DNA from 2 places in the Streptomyces sp. 1222.5 genome. Region 1 is predicted to be linked to the other one. Evidence: predicted binding sites of a transcription regulator. Region 1 holds the regulator's gene; the other holds the start of a gene.
The links. The regulator HrcA, encoded in region 1, represses chaperone genes, less so after heat shock. The targets are predictions, from matches to a motif close to TTNGCACTCNGNNNNNCNGAGTGCNAA.

Region 2: groES (co-chaperone GroES) is a predicted target of HrcA. The motif match lies at 5,139-5,165, and genes of this name have one in related genera.

The regions. Positions count from the first base shown of each region.
Region 1 is NZ_FNSZ01000001.1:5,735,047-5,742,745, forward strand. It holds gene hemW (radical SAM family heme chaperone HemW) at 1-982, shown strand, start outside; gene BLW57_RS25850 (DUF3097 domain-containing protein) at 995-1,855, opposite strand; gene BLW57_RS25855 (MBL fold metallo-hydrolase) at 1,890-2,624, opposite strand; gene hrcA (heat-inducible transcriptional repressor HrcA) at 2,788-3,804, shown strand; gene dnaJ (molecular chaperone DnaJ) at 3,805-4,941, shown strand; gene BLW57_RS25870 (nitronate monooxygenase) at 5,156-6,244, shown strand; gene BLW57_RS25875 (16S rRNA (uracil(1498)-N(3))-methyltransferase) at 6,241-6,981, shown strand; gene BLW57_RS25880 (VOC family protein) at 7,001-7,393, shown strand; gene BLW57_RS25885 (hypothetical protein) at 7,510-7,699, shown strand, end outside.
Region 2 is NZ_FNSZ01000001.1:3,685,911-3,693,609, forward strand. It holds gene BLW57_RS16425 (LysR family transcriptional regulator) at 1-510, opposite strand, end outside; gene BLW57_RS16430 (MOSC domain-containing protein) at 591-1,259, shown strand; gene BLW57_RS16435 (SDR family NAD(P)-dependent oxidoreductase) at 1,311-2,084, shown strand; gene BLW57_RS16440 (ester cyclase) at 2,159-2,866, shown strand; gene groL (chaperonin GroEL) at 2,933-4,561, opposite strand; gene groES (co-chaperone GroES) at 4,685-4,993, opposite strand; gene BLW57_RS16455 (polysaccharide deacetylase family protein) at 5,321-6,139, opposite strand; gene BLW57_RS16460 (polysaccharide deacetylase family protein) at 6,136-7,047, opposite strand; gene BLW57_RS16465 (class I SAM-dependent methyltransferase) at 7,138-7,699, shown strand, end outside.

The DNA of each region.
Region 1 (7,699 bases):
CGGCGACGACCCGCGCGAGGTCCGCACGGTCTTCGTCGGCGGCGGCACGCCCACGCTGCTCGCCGCCGGCGACCTGGTCCGCATGCTGGCCGCCGTCCGCACCGAGTTCGGCCTGGCGCCGGACGCGGAGATCACCACGGAGGCCAACCCGGAGTCGGTGGACCCCGCGTACCTGGCCACCCTCCGCGAGGGTGGCTTCAACCGTGTCTCCTTCGGCATGCAGAGCGCGCGGCAGCACGTACTGCGGACACTCGACCGGACCCACACCCCGGGCCGCCCCGAGCGCTGCGTCGCCGAGGCACGGGCGGCAGGCTTCGAGCACGTCAACCTCGACCTGATCTACGGCACCCCGGGGGAGAGCGACGACGACTGGCGGGCCTCGCTGGACGCCGCGATCGGTGCCGGACCGGACCACGTCAGCGCGTACGCGCTCATCGTCGAGGAGGGCACCCAGCTCGCCCGGCGCATCCGCCGGGGCGAGATCCCGATGACGGACGACGACGCCCACGCCGACCGGTACCTGATCGCGGACGAGACCCTGTCGGCGGCGGGCTTCGCGTGGTACGAGGTCTCCAACTGGGCGACCTCGCGGGCGGGCCGGTGCCTGCACAACGAGCTGTACTGGCGGGGCGCCGACTGGTGGGGCGCGGGCCCGGGCGCCCACAGCCACGTCGGCGGAGTGCGCTGGTGGAACGTGAAGCACCCGGGCGCGTACGCGGCGGCGCTCGCGTCGGGGCGGTCGCCGGGCGCCGGGCGTGAGGTGCTGTCGGACGAGGACCGCCGGGTGGAGCGGATCCTGCTGGAGCTGAGGCTCAGCGAGGGCGCGCCGCTGGACCTGCTGAAGGAGGCGGGCCTCGCGGCCTCCCGCCGCGCCCTGTCGGACGGCCTGCTCCAGGCGGGGCCGTACGACGAGGGGCGCGCGGTGCTCACGCTGCGCGGGCGGCTGCTGGCCGACGCGGTGGTGCGGGACCTGGTCGACTGAGCCCGCAGGCCGTCACGCCGGCGCCGTGACGAAGTCGATCAGTTCCTCCACGCGGCCCAGCAGCTCCGGCTCCAGGTCCTTGTAGGACCGCACCCGGGACAGGATCGACTGCCAGGCGGCGCCCGTGTTCTCCGGCCAGCCCAGGGCCCGGCACACGCCCGTCTTCCAGTCCTGGCCGCGCGGTACCGTCGGCCAGCCCGCGATCCCCAGGGACGACGGCTTCACCGCCTGCCAGATGTCGATGTACGGGTGGCCGACCACCAGCGCGTGTCCGCTCGTCACCGACTCGGCGATGCGCCACTCCTTCGTGCCCGGCACCAGGTGGTCCACGAGCACGCCCAGCCGCGCGTCCGGGCCCGGCGCGAACTCGGCCACGATCGACGGCAGGTCGTCGACGCCCTCCAGGTACTCCACGACCACGCCCTCGATGCGCAGGTCGTCGCCCCAGACCCGCTCGACCAGCTCGGCGTCGTGCCGGCCCTCGACGTAGATGCGGCCGGCGCGGGCCACGCGCGCGCGTGCGCCGGGCACGGCGACCGAGCCGGAGGCGGTGCGGGTGGGCCGTACCGGGCCCGCGGCGGGCCGCACCAGGGTGACCACCCCGCCCTCCAGCAGGAAGCCGCGCGGCTCCAGCGGGAACACCCGGTGCTTGCCGAAGCGGTCCTCCAGGGTCACCGTGCCGGCCTCGCAGCGGATCACCGCCCCGCAGAACCCGGTACCGGCCTCCTCGACCACCAGCCCTGGGTCGGCCGCGACCTCCGGGACCGGCTTCGGCTTCTTCCAGGGAGGAGTCAGGTCGGCGGAGTACGCACGAGGGCGCGGGCCCGAAGGGCCCTCGGGGGAAGGGCGGTGGTGGGAGGCGGGTGGGCGCATTCGGATGACGATAGGAGAAGCCGTGGGCCGGTGCTCACGACACGCCGAAACGCGTGGCCAGGGCCTCGCGTTGACGTCGTACGAAGCCCGCGTCGACCACCGCTCCGTGACCGGGCACGTACAGCGCGTCCTCGCCGCCGAGCGCCAGCAGCCGGTCGAGCGCGGCCGGCCACCGCGAGGTGACGGCGTCCGGGCCCGCCTGGGGCTCGCCGGACTCCTCGACCAGATCGCCGCAGAACACCACCTCCGGCCCGCCGGACACGCTCGCCGGGACCAGGACCGCCAGGTCGTGCGCGGTGTGACCGGGGCCCACGTTGGCCAGCAGCGCCTGTCGGCCCTCACCGAGGTCCAGGGTCCACTCGCCGGAGACCAGGTGCCGGGGCGGGGCCAGCGCGTCGACCGCCTCGTCCGCGTCCGCCACCGCCAGACCGTTGCGGACCGCGTCCAGGCGCAGTTCCTCGCGCTCGTGGGTGAACACCGCGTCGACGCCGACCGCCGCGTACACCTCGGCCCCGGCGAACGCGGCCGCCCCGAAGACGTGGTCGAAGTGGGGATGGGTGAGCGCGAGATGTGTCACACGTCCACGGGACAGCTCCTGGGCCGCGGAGCGCAGCCGCGCCCCCTCGGCGAGGCTGGAACCGGCGTCCACCATCAGCGCCGTGCTCCCGCTCAGCACCAGGCCCACCGTGCAGTCCCAGCCGGGCAGCCGGCACCGTCCGACACCGGCGGCCAGCCGTTCCCATCCCAGGTCTTCCCAAGTCACCGTCATACCGCGACGCTAACGTCACGAGCCGGTACGGACCGGACCGACCTTGCCCGGTCAGTACCCCACGGCCGTACACTGGGCCGGGGAATGCTGGCACTCGCACGGGAAGAGTGCCAGGCGGACGACCCGAAGGGCCGAGGGGACGACGTGCAGGAGGTGCGCGCGAATGCTGAGTGAACGCAGGCTTCAGGTACTGCGCGCCATCGTCCAGGACTACGTGGGCACCGAGGAGCCGGTGGGTTCCAAGGCGCTCACCGAGCGGCACAGCCTCGGCGTCTCCCCGGCCACCGTCCGCAACGACATGGCGGCCCTGGAGGACGAGGGGTACATCGCGCAGCCGCACACCAGTGCCGGGCGCATCCCCACCGACAAGGGCTACCGGCTGTTCGTGGACAAGCTCGCGGGCGTGAAGCCGATGACCGGGCCCGAGCGGCGGGCGATCCAGAACTTCCTGGAGGGCGCCGTCGACCTCGACGACGTCGTCGCGCGGACGGTGCGGCTGCTGGCGCAGCTGACCCGGCAGGTCGCGGTCGTGCAGTACCCGTCGCTGACCCGGTCCACCGTCCGGCACGTGGAGCTGCTCTCGCTCGCCCCCGCGCGCGTGATGCTCGTGCTGATCACGGACACCGGCCGGGTCGAGCAGCGGATGGTCGACTGCCCGGCGCCGTTCGGCGAGGCCTCACTGGCGGATCTGCGGGCGCGGCTGAACAGCCGGGTCGCCGGCCGCCGGTTCACGGACGTGCCGCGACTGGTCGAGGACCTCCCGGAAGGCTTCGACGTCGACGATCGCGGTACGGTCTCCACGGTGCTCTCCACCCTTCTGGAGACACTGGTCGAGGAGAACGAGGAGCGGTTGATGATCGGCGGTACCGCCAATCTCACCCGCTTCGGGCACGACTTCCCCCTCGTGATCCGGCCCGTCCTGGAGGCACTGGAGGAGCAGGTCGTGCTCCTCAAGCTCCTGGGCGAGGCGAAGGACCCCGGCGTGACCGTGCGCATCGGCCACGAGAACGCCCATGAAGGACTCAACTCCACGTCCGTCGTGTCGGTCGGCTACGGTTCGGGCGGCGAGGCGGTTGCCAAGCTCGGCGTGGTCGGACCGACCCGCATGGACTACCCGGGAACGATGGGAGCGGTACGCGCAGTGGCACGGTACGTCGGACAGATCCTGGCGGAGTCGTAAGTGGCCACGGACTACTACGCCGTTCTCGGCGTGCGCCGCGACGCGTCGCAGGATGAGATCAAGAAGGCGTTCCGTCGGCTCGCGCGCGAGCTGCACCCGGACGTCAACCCGGATCCGAAGACCCAGGAGCGGTTCAAGGAGATCAACGCCGCCTACGAGGTGCTGTCGGACCCGCAGAAGAAGCAGGTCTACGACCTCGGCGGCGACCCGCTCTCCCAGTCGGGCGGCGCGGGTGCGGGCGGCTTCGGGGCCGGTGGCTTCGGCAACTTCTCGGACATCATGGACGCGTTCTTCGGTACGGCGTCGCAGCGCGGGCCGCGCTCGCGCACCCGGCGCGGCCAGGACGCGATGATCCGGATCGACGTCGAGCTGGACGAGGCGGCCTTCGGCACGACCAAGGACATCCAGGTCGACACCGCGGTCGTCTGCAACACCTGCAACGGCGAGGGCGCGGCCCCCGGCACGTCCGCCCAGACGTGTGACATGTGCCGCGGCCGGGGCGAGGTCTCCCAGGTCACCCGGTCCTTCCTGGGCCAGGTCATGACCTCCCGTCCCTGCCCCCAGTGCCAGGGCTTCGGCACGGTCGTGCCGACCCCGTGCCCGGAGTGCGCCGGTGACGGCCGGGTCCGCTCGCGCCGCACGCTGACCGTCAAGATCCCGGCCGGTGTCGACAACGGCACCCGCATCCAGCTCGCGGGCGAGGGCGAGGTCGGCCCGGGCGGCGGTCCGGCCGGTGACCTGTACGTCGAGATCCACGAGCTGCCGCACTCGACGTTCCAGCGGCGCGGCGACGACCTGCACTGCACGGTCACGATCCCGATGACCGCGGCGGCCCTCGGCACCAAGGTGCCGCTGGAGACCCTGGACGGCATGGAGGAGGTCGACATCCGGCCCGGCACCCAGTCCGGCCAGTCGATCCCGCTGCACAACCGGGGCGTCACGCATCTGCGCGGCGGCGGCCGGGGCGACCTGATCGTGCACGTCGAGGTCACGACCCCGACCAAGCTCGACCCCGAGCAGGAACGGCTCCTGCGGGAGCTGGCCAAGCTCCGCGGCGAGGAACGCCCCCAGGGCCAGTTCCAGCCGGGTCAGCAGGGGTTGTTCTCCCGGTTGAAGGACGCCTTCAACGGGCGCTGACGCCGTGCGCCGCGGGAGTGGCCGGGTGCCCGGGGGGTCCTCCCGGGCAGGCGCGGTCGGCCCGGGCCGGCAGGGGCTGTTCTCGCGGTCGAAGGACGCCTTCGAAGGGCGCCGAGGCGGGCCGTACGGGGTGCTCCGGCACCCCTATGCCGGTGGCCTATGCCGCGGGAAGCCCGGATTCGGACTTGTTCGGGGGACGTGACAACATGCGCTCATGTCCTCCGCGCTGACCGATCTCTTCCCTCACCCGATCGTGCAGGCCCCCATGGCGGGCGGCGGTTCCGTCCCGCAGCTCGCCGCAGCCGTCTCCGAGGCCGGCGGCCTCGGGTTCCTCGCCGCCGGGTACAAGACGGCCGACGGCATGTACCAGGAGATCAAGCAGCTGCGGGGGCTCACGAGCCGGCCCTTCGGTGTGAACGTGTTCATGCCCCAGTCCGAGTACGCCGAGTCCGGCGCCGTGGAGGTCTACGCCCACCAGCTGGCCGGGGAGGCCGCCTGGTACGAGACCGAGCTGGGCGACCCGGACAGCGGACGGGACGACGGCTACGAGGTCAAGCTCGCCGTGCTCCTGGACAACCCGGTCCCGGTGGTGTCCTTCCACTTCGGCGTGCCGAGCCGTGAGGCGCTCGACGCGCTGCGCCGGGTCGGCACCCTCACCCTGGTCACCGCCACCACCGCCGAGGAGGCCCGCGCGGTCGAGCGGGCCGGGGCGGACGCGGTGATCGCGCAGGGCGTCGAGGCGGGCGGCCACCAGGGCACGCACCGGGACATTCCGGAGAACGACGGGTCCGGCATCGGGCTGCTGTCGCTGATCGCGCAGATCCGTGAGGCCGTGCGCATCCCGGTCGTCGCCGCGGGCGGCATCATGCGCGGCGGCCAGATAGCCGCCGTCCTCGCGGCGGGCGCCGACGCGGCCCAGCTCGGCACCGCCTTCCTCGCCACCCCCGAGTCGGGCGCTCCCGCGCCCCACAAACAGGCACTCACCGACCCGCTGTTCGCGCGTACCGAACTGACCCGCGCCTTCTCCGGCCGGCCGGCGCGCGGACTGGTCAACCGCTTCGTACGCGAGCACGGCCCCTACGCCCCCGCCGCCTACCCCGAGATCCACCACCTCACCGCCCCGCTGCGCAAGGCCGCCGCCAAGGCCGCGGACGCGCAGGGCATGGCGCTGTGGGCGGGCCAGGGCCACCGGCTGGCCCGGGAGCTGCCCGCCGGGCGGCTGGTGGAGGTGCTGGCCGCCGAACTCGCCGAGGCCAGGACAGCGTTGTCGAACCTGCCCGGAACCGGAGGTGAGCGGCGATGACCGCACCCGTCTTCGTCGTGGACCGACTCGAGGGGGTCGGCCCGGAGTTCGTGCTCGACGGCCCCGAGGGCCGGCACGCGGTATCGGTGAAGCGGCTGCGGCCGGGCGAGGACGTGGTCCTCACCGACGGGTGCGGCCACTGGGCCGAGGGCGTCGTCAAGGCGGCCGAGGGCAAGGACCGGCTGGTGGTCGCCGACCTGGCGCCCGTCCGCGAGGAACCCCCGGCCGCCCCGCGGATCACTGTCGTCCAGGCCCTGCCCAAGGGTGACCGGGGCGAACTCGCCGTGGAGACCATGACCGAGGTCGGCGTCGACGCGATCGTGCCCTGGCAGGCGTCCCGCTGCATCACCCAGTGGAAGGGCGACCGGGGCCTGAAGGCCCTCGGCAAGTGGCGGGCCACGGCCCGGGAGGCCGGCAAGCAGTCCCGCCGGGTCCGCTTCCCCGAGGTCGCGGACGCGGCGACGACCCGGCAGGTCGGCGCGCTGCTGGCCGGCGCGGACTTCGCGGCCGTCCTGCACGAGAGCGGCGACGAACGCCTGGCCACCGCCGAACTGCCGGCCGCCGGTGAGATCATGTTGGTCGTCGGGCCCGAAGGCGGCGTATCCCCAGAGGAGTTGGCGTTGTTCGCGGAGGCGGGCGCCAGGCCCTACGTGCTCGGCCCCACCGTGCTGCGCACATCCACCGCCGGCACCGCCGCCGCGGCCCTCCTGCTGGGCCGCACCGGCCGCTGGTCCTGACACCATCTGGGGGACAATCGTGGAACTCGCCCAAGTCCGGCTCCTGGTGACCGACTTCGCCGCCTGCTACCGCTTCTACGCCGACGTCCTCGGCCTGAAGCCGCAGTCCGGCGCGACCGAGGGCCCGTACGAGAAGTTCAGCGCGCACGCCGGCTCCGCCGGGATCGCCCTGCAGGACCGGGTGATGATGGCCGAGGTCCTCGACGAGCTGAACGGGACCGTCACCGGCCACCGCTCGCTGGTCGTGCTGCGGGTGGACGACCTCGACGCCTACTGCGCGGAGATCACCTCCCGGGGCGCCGTCCTGATCCACGGCCCGGCCCCCATGACCGACCGGATGCGCGTGGCTCACCTCAAGGATCCCGAGGGCAATCTGGTCGAACTCCAGGAGTGGCTGCTGCTGCTCGGCTGACCGGGCTTCCGGTGGGCGAAGTCCCCTGCCGGGGGGCGCGTCGGCCGCTTCCCCGAACGGGTGAGTGGCCGTATGCGCCCTTCCGTCCCGGCCGGACCGGTGGCACCCTGCCCTTCATGGGGGCTTCGAGACGGATCCGGGCCGGGACACGCGGGACGCGGACGTGGGCCGTCGCGGGACTGGCCGTGCTGGCCGGCGGCGCCATGGTGGCGTGCCAGGGCGATCTCAGCACCGCGACCGTCGCCTACACCACCGACACCACGGCGACGGCCCGGCTGAAACACGAGCACGTGGACGTCAGCTGGC
Region 2 (7,699 bases), 2.0 Mb from region 1:
GTCCGTCAGCAGGGGCCGTACGACGAGGTCGTCCCAGTCCTCGGCGGTGGCGGCGCCCTCGTAGCGGAAGGCGAGGGCGAGGTCGCAGTCCCCCTCCCGCAGCAGGTCCACGGACTTGGGGGGCTCGGCCTCCTCCAGGGAGACACGGGTGCCCGGGTGGGCGGCGCGCAGGGCGGCCAGGGCGGTGGGCACCAGGGTGGAGCTGCCGCTGGGAAAGGAGACCAGCCGGACCCGGCCCGCCCTCAGCCCCGCGATCGCGGCGACCTCCTCCTCGGCCGCGGTGAGGCCCGCCAGGATGCCGGAGGCATGCCGGACCAGAGCCTCCCCGGCCTGGGTGAGGCGCATCTCGCGGCCGGTGCGCACGAGCAGCGGCGTGCCGACCGAGGCTTCCAGGGCCTTCATCTGCTGGCTGACGGCGGGCTGGGTGCAGCCCAGTTCGCGCCCCGCCGCCGAGAAGGAACCGGTGGTGGCGACGGCGCGCAGGACACGGAGATGACGGGCCTCGATCACCTTTCGAGCATAAGGGCTACTTGGGGAGGGCGTCACAAATCCGCTCGACGCTTTGAGAAGGCTCACGTACCGTTCCCGGCATGCAGCTTCTCTCTGTCAATCTGGGCCGCCCGCAGCCGGTGCCCTACACGGACCAGCCGGAAGGCGTGACGGGCATCGACAAGAAGCCGGCCGAGGGGCCGGTGCGGGTGGCGGCGCCGGGCCCCAAGGGGATTGGGGCCGGCGGGCTCGCCGGGGACGCCGTGTGCGACCTGCGGCACCACGGCGGGGTCGACCAGGCGGTGTACGCGTTCGCCCGCGAGGACCTCGACGACTGGGAGCGCGAACTCGGCCGATCGTTGGCCAACGGTTGCTTCGGAGAGAACCTGACGACGGCCGGTCTGGACGTCTCCGGCGCGCTGATCGGCGAGCGGTGGCGGATCGGTTCCGAGGTGGTGCTGGAGGTGACCTCCGGGCGGATCCCGTGCCGTACGTTCCAGGGCCATCTGGGCGAACGCGGGTGGGTCAAGAGGTTCACACGGAAGGGCGCAACGGGTGCCTACCTCCGGGTGATCGAGCCGGGCGGGATACAGGCGGGTGATCCGATCGAGATCGTGCACCGGCCCGGGCACGGGGTGACGGCGGCGCTGCAGTTCCGTGCGGTCACCACCGAGCGGGAACTGCTGCCGCGACTGCTCGACGCGGGCGACGCGCTGCACACGGAGTCGCTGGCCGCGGCCCGCAAGTACATCGCCGCACAGGCCCGCTGAGGGCACGTCACCGGCCGCGCCGCCGTCGGTGCGGGTCACTACCCTTGGGCCATGACAACGGCTCTGATTACGGGATCGACCGCGGGGATCGGCGCCGCATTCGCGCGGCGGCTGGCGGCTGACGGGCACGACCTCGTCCTGGTCGCCCGGGACACCAAGCGGCTGCGCGAGCAGGCGACCGAACTGCACGACCGGCACGGCATCGAGGTGGAGGTGCTGAGCGCCGACCTGTCCGAGGACAAGGGCATCGAGACGGTCGCCGACCGGCTCGGCGACCGGAAGAACCCGGTCGACCTGCTGATCAACAACGCCGGCTTCGGCAACAAGGGCCGCTACCTGGACGTGTCCATGGCGGACGAGCTGAAGATGCTCAAGGTGCACTGCGAGGCGGTGCTCCGGCTGACGTCGGCGGCGGCCGCGGCGATGCGGGAGCGCGGGCGGGGCGGGGTCGTCAACGTCGCCTCGGTGGCCGCCTTCGTGCCGCGCGGCACGTACGGCGCGTCCAAGGCGTGGGTCGTGCAGTTCACGCAAGGCGCGGCGAAGGACCTGGCGGGCAGCGGCGTGCGCCTGATGGCGCTGTGCCCGGGCTTCGTGCGCACCGAGTTCCACCAGCGGGCCGGCATGGGCACGGACAACATCCCCGGCTGGATGTGGCTGGACGCCGACAAGCTGGTCGCGGCGGCGCTCGCGGACCTGGCACGCGGCAAGTCGTTGTCCGTCCCGGACCCGCGGTACAAGGCGCTGATGGGGCTGGTGAAGGTCACCCCGCGCGGGCTGCTGGGCGGGATCAGCTCCCGGACGGGACGCAAGTACGGGCCCCAGTAGGACGGGTGGCGCCCGCGTTCCGGTGGGAAAATGGGCCTGACGGATCCGGACCCAGGGGGCCGGGAGGCGGCGCCATGACGTTCGTACAGCTCATCGACTGCAGGACCAGCCGGCTCGACGAGATGAACCGGTTGATCGACCAGTGGGTCGAACAGACCAGGGGGAAGCGCACCGCGACGCACGCGGTGATCGGCACGGACCGCTCGGACGCCTCGCACGTCGTCGAGATCGTGGAGTTCCCGTCGTACGACGAGGCGATGCGAAACTCGAAGCTGCCGGAGACCGACCGGATCTTCCGGGAGATGGCCGCCCTGTGCGACGGGACGCCGACCTTCACCGACCTGGACGTCGTACGCGACGAGCCGCTGGAGGCGGCCGCCGCGCGCCGCTTCTTCGAGACGATCGCCGTGCGGGGACCGCTGCCCCCGCTGAACGGCCTGCTCGCGGAGAACTACCACCACCACGACCCGGGCGACGAGCAGGACGCACTCGGGCTGGACAACATGCGGCGCGAGATCGAGATGTGGCGCGGCGGCTTCGACTTCACGTTCACGGTCGAGGACCAGCTCACCCAGGGGGACCGGGTATGCACCCGGTGGTCGTGGAACGGCATCCAGAAGGGCGAGTTCCTGGGCCTGCCGAACACCGGCCGGGAGGTGTCCATGACGGGGACGACCGTCTTCCGGTTCGACGGCACGGGCAGGATCCGCGAGGGCTGGTGGCAGTACGACCGGCTGGGTCTGATGGAGCAGTTGGGGGCGCTGGACGCGCTGGAGAACTAGCCTCGCACGGCGAGGGCCCGGCACCCCGAGGGGTGCCGGGCCCTGCTGTCCCGTTCCTGACGTGCGTCAGTGGGCGTGGCCGTGCGAGTGGCCGTGGCCGGCGGCCTCCGGCTCCTCTTCCTTCTTCTCGACGACCAGGGTCTCGGTCGTGAGCAGCAGGGAGGCGATGGAGGCGGCGTTCTCCAGGGCGGAGCGGGTGACCTTCACCGGGTCGATGACGCCGGCCTTGATCAGGTCGCCGTACTCGCCGGTGGCGGCGTTGTAGCCCTGTCCCTTGTCCAGGTCCTTGACCTTGGACACGATGACGTAGCCCTCCTGGCCGGCGTTCTCACCGATCCAGCGCAGCGGCTCGACCACGGCGTTGCGGACCACGGAGACACCGGTGGCCTCGTCGCCGGTCTTGTCGAGGTTGCCCTCGAGGACCTTGGAGGCGTGGACCAGGGCGGAGCCACCACCGGAGACGATGCCCTCCTCGACCGCGGCGCGGGTCGCGGAGATGGCGTCCTCCAGACGGTGCTTCTTCTCCTTCAGCTCCACCTCGGTGGCGGCGCCGACCTTGATCACGCACACGCCGCCGGCCAGCTTCGCGAGGCGCTCCTGGAGCTTCTCGCGGTCCCAGTCGGAGTCCGTGGACTCGATCTCGGCCTTGATCTGGGCGATGCGGCCCTCGACGTCCGCCTTGTTGCCGGCACCGTCGACGATCGTGGTGTCGTCCTTGGTGACGGTGACGCGGCGGGCGGAGCCGAGCACGTCGATGCCGACCTGGTCGAGCTTGAGGCCGACCTCCTCGGAGATGACGGTGGCGCCGGTGAGGGTGGCCATGTCCTGGAGCATCGCCTTGCGGCGGTCGCCGAAGCCGGGGGCCTTCACCGCGACGGCGTTGAAGGTGCCGCGGATCTTGTTGACGACCAGGGTCGACAGGGCCTCGCCCTCGACGTCCTCGGCGATGATCAGCAGCGGGCGCGAGGAGTTGGCCTGGATGACCTTCTCCAGCAGCGGCAGCAGGTCGGCGATCGCGCCGATCTTGCCCTGCGTGATCAGGATGTAGGGCTCGTCGAGGACGGCCTCCATGCGCTCCTGGTCCGTCACGAAGTACGGCGACAGGTAGCCCTTGTCGAAGGCCATGCCCTCGGTGAAGTCCAGCTCCAGACCGAAGGTGTTGGACTCCTCGACGGTGATAACACCGTCCTTGCCGACCTTGTCCATCGCCTCGGCGATGAGCTCGCCGACCTGCTGGTCCTGGGCGGACAGCGCGGCGACCGCGGCGATGTCGGACTTCTCGTCGATCGGGCGGGCCGTGGCGAGCAGCTCCTCGGAGACGGCGGCGACGGCGGCGTCGATGCCCTTCTTGAGGGCGGCCGGGGAGGCGCCGGCGGCGACGTTGCGCAGGCCCTCGCGGACCAGGGCCTGGGCCAGCACGGTGGCGGTGGTGGTGCCGTCACCAGCGATGTCGTTGGTCTTGGTCGCCACCTCCTTCACCAGCTGCGCGCCGAGGTTCTCGTACGGGTCCTCGATCTCGACCTCGCGGGCGATCGTGACACCGTCGTTGGTGATGGTGGGGGCGCCGAACTTCTTGTCGATGACGACGTTGCGGCCCTTGGGGCCGATCGTCACCTTCACCGTGTCGGCCAGCTTGTTGACGCCGCGCTCCAGGGCGCGACGGGCGTCCTCGTCGAACTTCAGGATCTTCGCCATGACAGCGGCAGCCCTCTCGGAAATCTGTGGGTGTAAAAGGCACTGCGCCCCGGGCGCCCGGTTTCTTATGTGGTCGCGGGGGCCAGGGGCGCAGCATCAAGCATCAATGGTGCTCGAGGTGTCTTACTTCTCGATGATCGCGAGGACGTCGCGAGCCGAGAGGACGAGGAACTCCTCGCCGTTGTACTTCACCTCGGTGCCGCCGTACTTGCTGTACAGGACGACGTCGCCGACCTTGACGTCGAGCGGAAGGCGCTCGCCGTTCTCGAAACGGCCCGGGCCCACGGCGAGGACGGCGCCCTCCTGGGGCTTCTCCTTCGCGGTGTCCGGGATGACCAGGCCAGAGGCGGTGGTCTGCTCGGCGTCGAGCGGCTGGACCACAATGCGGTCCTCGAGCGGCTTGATGGCAACCTTGGAGCTGGTGGTCGTCACGATCCGACCTCCCCCTTCGGAGATCTCACGGGGTTAACTGTCTGAGGTGGCGACCAGGTGGATCCGTCGTCGCGGGTGCCGGACCTGCCCGTCGCGTGTTGGCACTCTCCAGGGGGGAGTGCCAGACCCGAGACTATGACCGCGATTAGCACTCGGTCAAGCGGAGTGCCAATGCCGCGCGGCGCGTCGGCGGAATCGGGTGCGTGGAGTCCGTGATGCGACCCGGTCTCCGCCCCGCTGTCGCCGGGGGCCGCTCCCCTCGAAGGCGCCCGCTGCGGCCTTACGCCCTCGCCCGTCGGACGCTGGACGTCGGACGGGCTGAACCTCCTACAGGTAGTCCTCCAGCCGTCCCACCGTCAGGCCCCGTTGCTGGACCCGGCGCAGGACACGGGTCGTGCGTTCCCTCAGGGTGGGGCCCGTGGACTCGTCCGGGCCGACGAGGATGATGTCGCCGGGGCGGAGCCGGTGGTCGCCGCTCGTGTAGACGAGGTCGGCCGGGGTGAGGGCGGCGCGCCACAGGACGACCGCCGAGATGCCGCAGTCGGCCGCCGCGCGCAGGGTGGTGCGGTCGTACGTGCCGTAGGGCGGGCGGAAGAGACGGGCCCGGACGCCGAGCCGGGCGCTCAGCCGGTCCTGCTGGCCGCAGATCTCGGCGCGCTGGCCCGCGTACGGCTGCCCGGCCAGGGCGCGGTGGTCGAGGGTGTGGTTCTGGATGCCGGCGCCGAGCCGGCGCAGCCGCGCGAAGTGGTCGTAGCCGGGGCCGGCGATGCTGTCGGTGAGGAACATGCTCACGGGGAGCCGGAGTTCGCGGACCATGTCGACGAAGCGGGGGTCCTGCTCGGCGCCGTCGTCGTAGGTGAGGAAGACGACGGGGTCGCCCGTGGGGACGCGGTCCAGGACGCGTGGCAGGGTGCCGCGCGCGCCGTCCGGGTCCAGCCCGAGGGGCCGGGCGGCGGGGCGGGGCGGGCGGCGCAGGGGCTCGGTCAGGCCCCAGTGGCGGTAGGAGCGGTCGGGGGCGGGGCCGGACGGGCGTACCCCTTGAGCGGCCTTCTTGCCGAGGCGCTCGATGGGGTCGACCGACTGCGCGCAGCCCGTGAGGAGGAGTGCCGCGGCGAGGACCGCGGCCGGGCCCCGCGCCCGCCTCACAGGTAGTCCTCCAGGCGGGCCACCGCGTAGCCCTCGCGCGTGACCTTGTTCAGGAAGCGGCGCATGTCGTCGACCATCGTGCCGTTCCAGTCGTCCCGGCCGCGGAAGTGGGTGAGCACGATGTCGCCGCGGCGCAGCCGCTGGTCGTCCTCGCGGTACTCCCAGTGGTCGACGAAGACCTCCTCGTTCCAGATCGGCGCGTACTTGATGCCGCAGGACTTGGCGGCGACCAGGGTGTCCTGGTTGTAGTTGCCGTACGGCGGGCGGAAGACGGTGGGCGCCTTGCCGAACTGCTTCTTCATGATGTCCTGCATGCCGCAGATCTCGTCCCGCTGCTCCTCGTAGGACAGACCCGGCAGGTAGGGGTGGTGCAGCGTGTGGTTGTTGAGGGTGTTGCCGTAGCCCTTCATCGCCCGGAAGTAGGCGTAGTCGTCCTTCACCAGGTAGTTGCTGAGGAAGGCGGTGTACGGGACGCCCAGCTCCCGCATCATGGCGAGGAACCGCGGGTCCTTCTCGGCGCCGTCGTCGATCGTCAGGAAGACGACCTTCTGCTCGGTGGGGACCGTGGTGAAGACCGGAGGCAGGTTCCAGTCCTCCTGGTGGTCCACCTCGAACCCGGCGCGGGCGGTGATCCTCGGCTTCTTCGCGGGGGGCGGCGGAGGCGTCAGCGGGGCCCGGTCCAGTCCCCAGCGCCGGGCGGCGGCGGCCAGCCGGGCGTGTTCGGCGGCCTGGCGGGCCTCGGGGCCGAGGGCCTGCGCGGGGTCGCGTCTGACGGGTGCGGAGCCCGCGGAGTCCGGGCCGGCGCAGCCGGCGAGCAGGGCGGCGGTGGCCAGCGTGGCGGCGCAGCCGCCGAGGAGCAGCCGCCGGAGACGAGTCCGGCTTTTGTCATTTTGTACTACTTCTCGCATGGTGCCGGATCCTCGCAGGACCCGTCCCCGAACCCGGGCCGACACCTCCGCCGGAGGCACAGCATCCACCGACTGGCCCACAATGACCCGGTGAACGACCTCGCCCTCCTCCTCACCCCCGAAGGCCGCGCCCTCCTCGACGAGGTGCGCGACACCGCGCCCGCACAGGAGCTGGCCGTGGCCACCCGGCTGCGCCGCGACCATCCGGCCGAGCTGGTGTCGGCCGCGCTCGGCCAGGCACGGCTGCGGCAGCGGGCGGCGGCGAAGTTCGGCGCCGAGGACGCCGGGCGGATGTTCTTCACGCCCGACGGCGTCGAGCAGTCGACGCGGGCCCGGGTGGCGGCGTACCGGGCACGCCGGTTCGCGGAGCTGGGCGTGGCCTCGGTGGCCGACCTGTGCTGCGGGATCGGCGGCGACGCCATCGCGCTGGCGCGGGCGGGGATCCGGGTGCTGGCCGTCGACCGGGACCCGGTGACGGCGGCGGTGGCGCGGGCGAACGCCGACGCGCTCGGTCTCGCCGGATTGATCGAGGTGCGGGAGGCCGACGTCACGGAGGTGGACACCGCCGGGTACGACGCGGTGTTCGTGGACCCGGCCCGGCGGGGCGGACGCGGCCGCATCTTCGATCCCGAGGCGTACTCGCCGCCGCTGT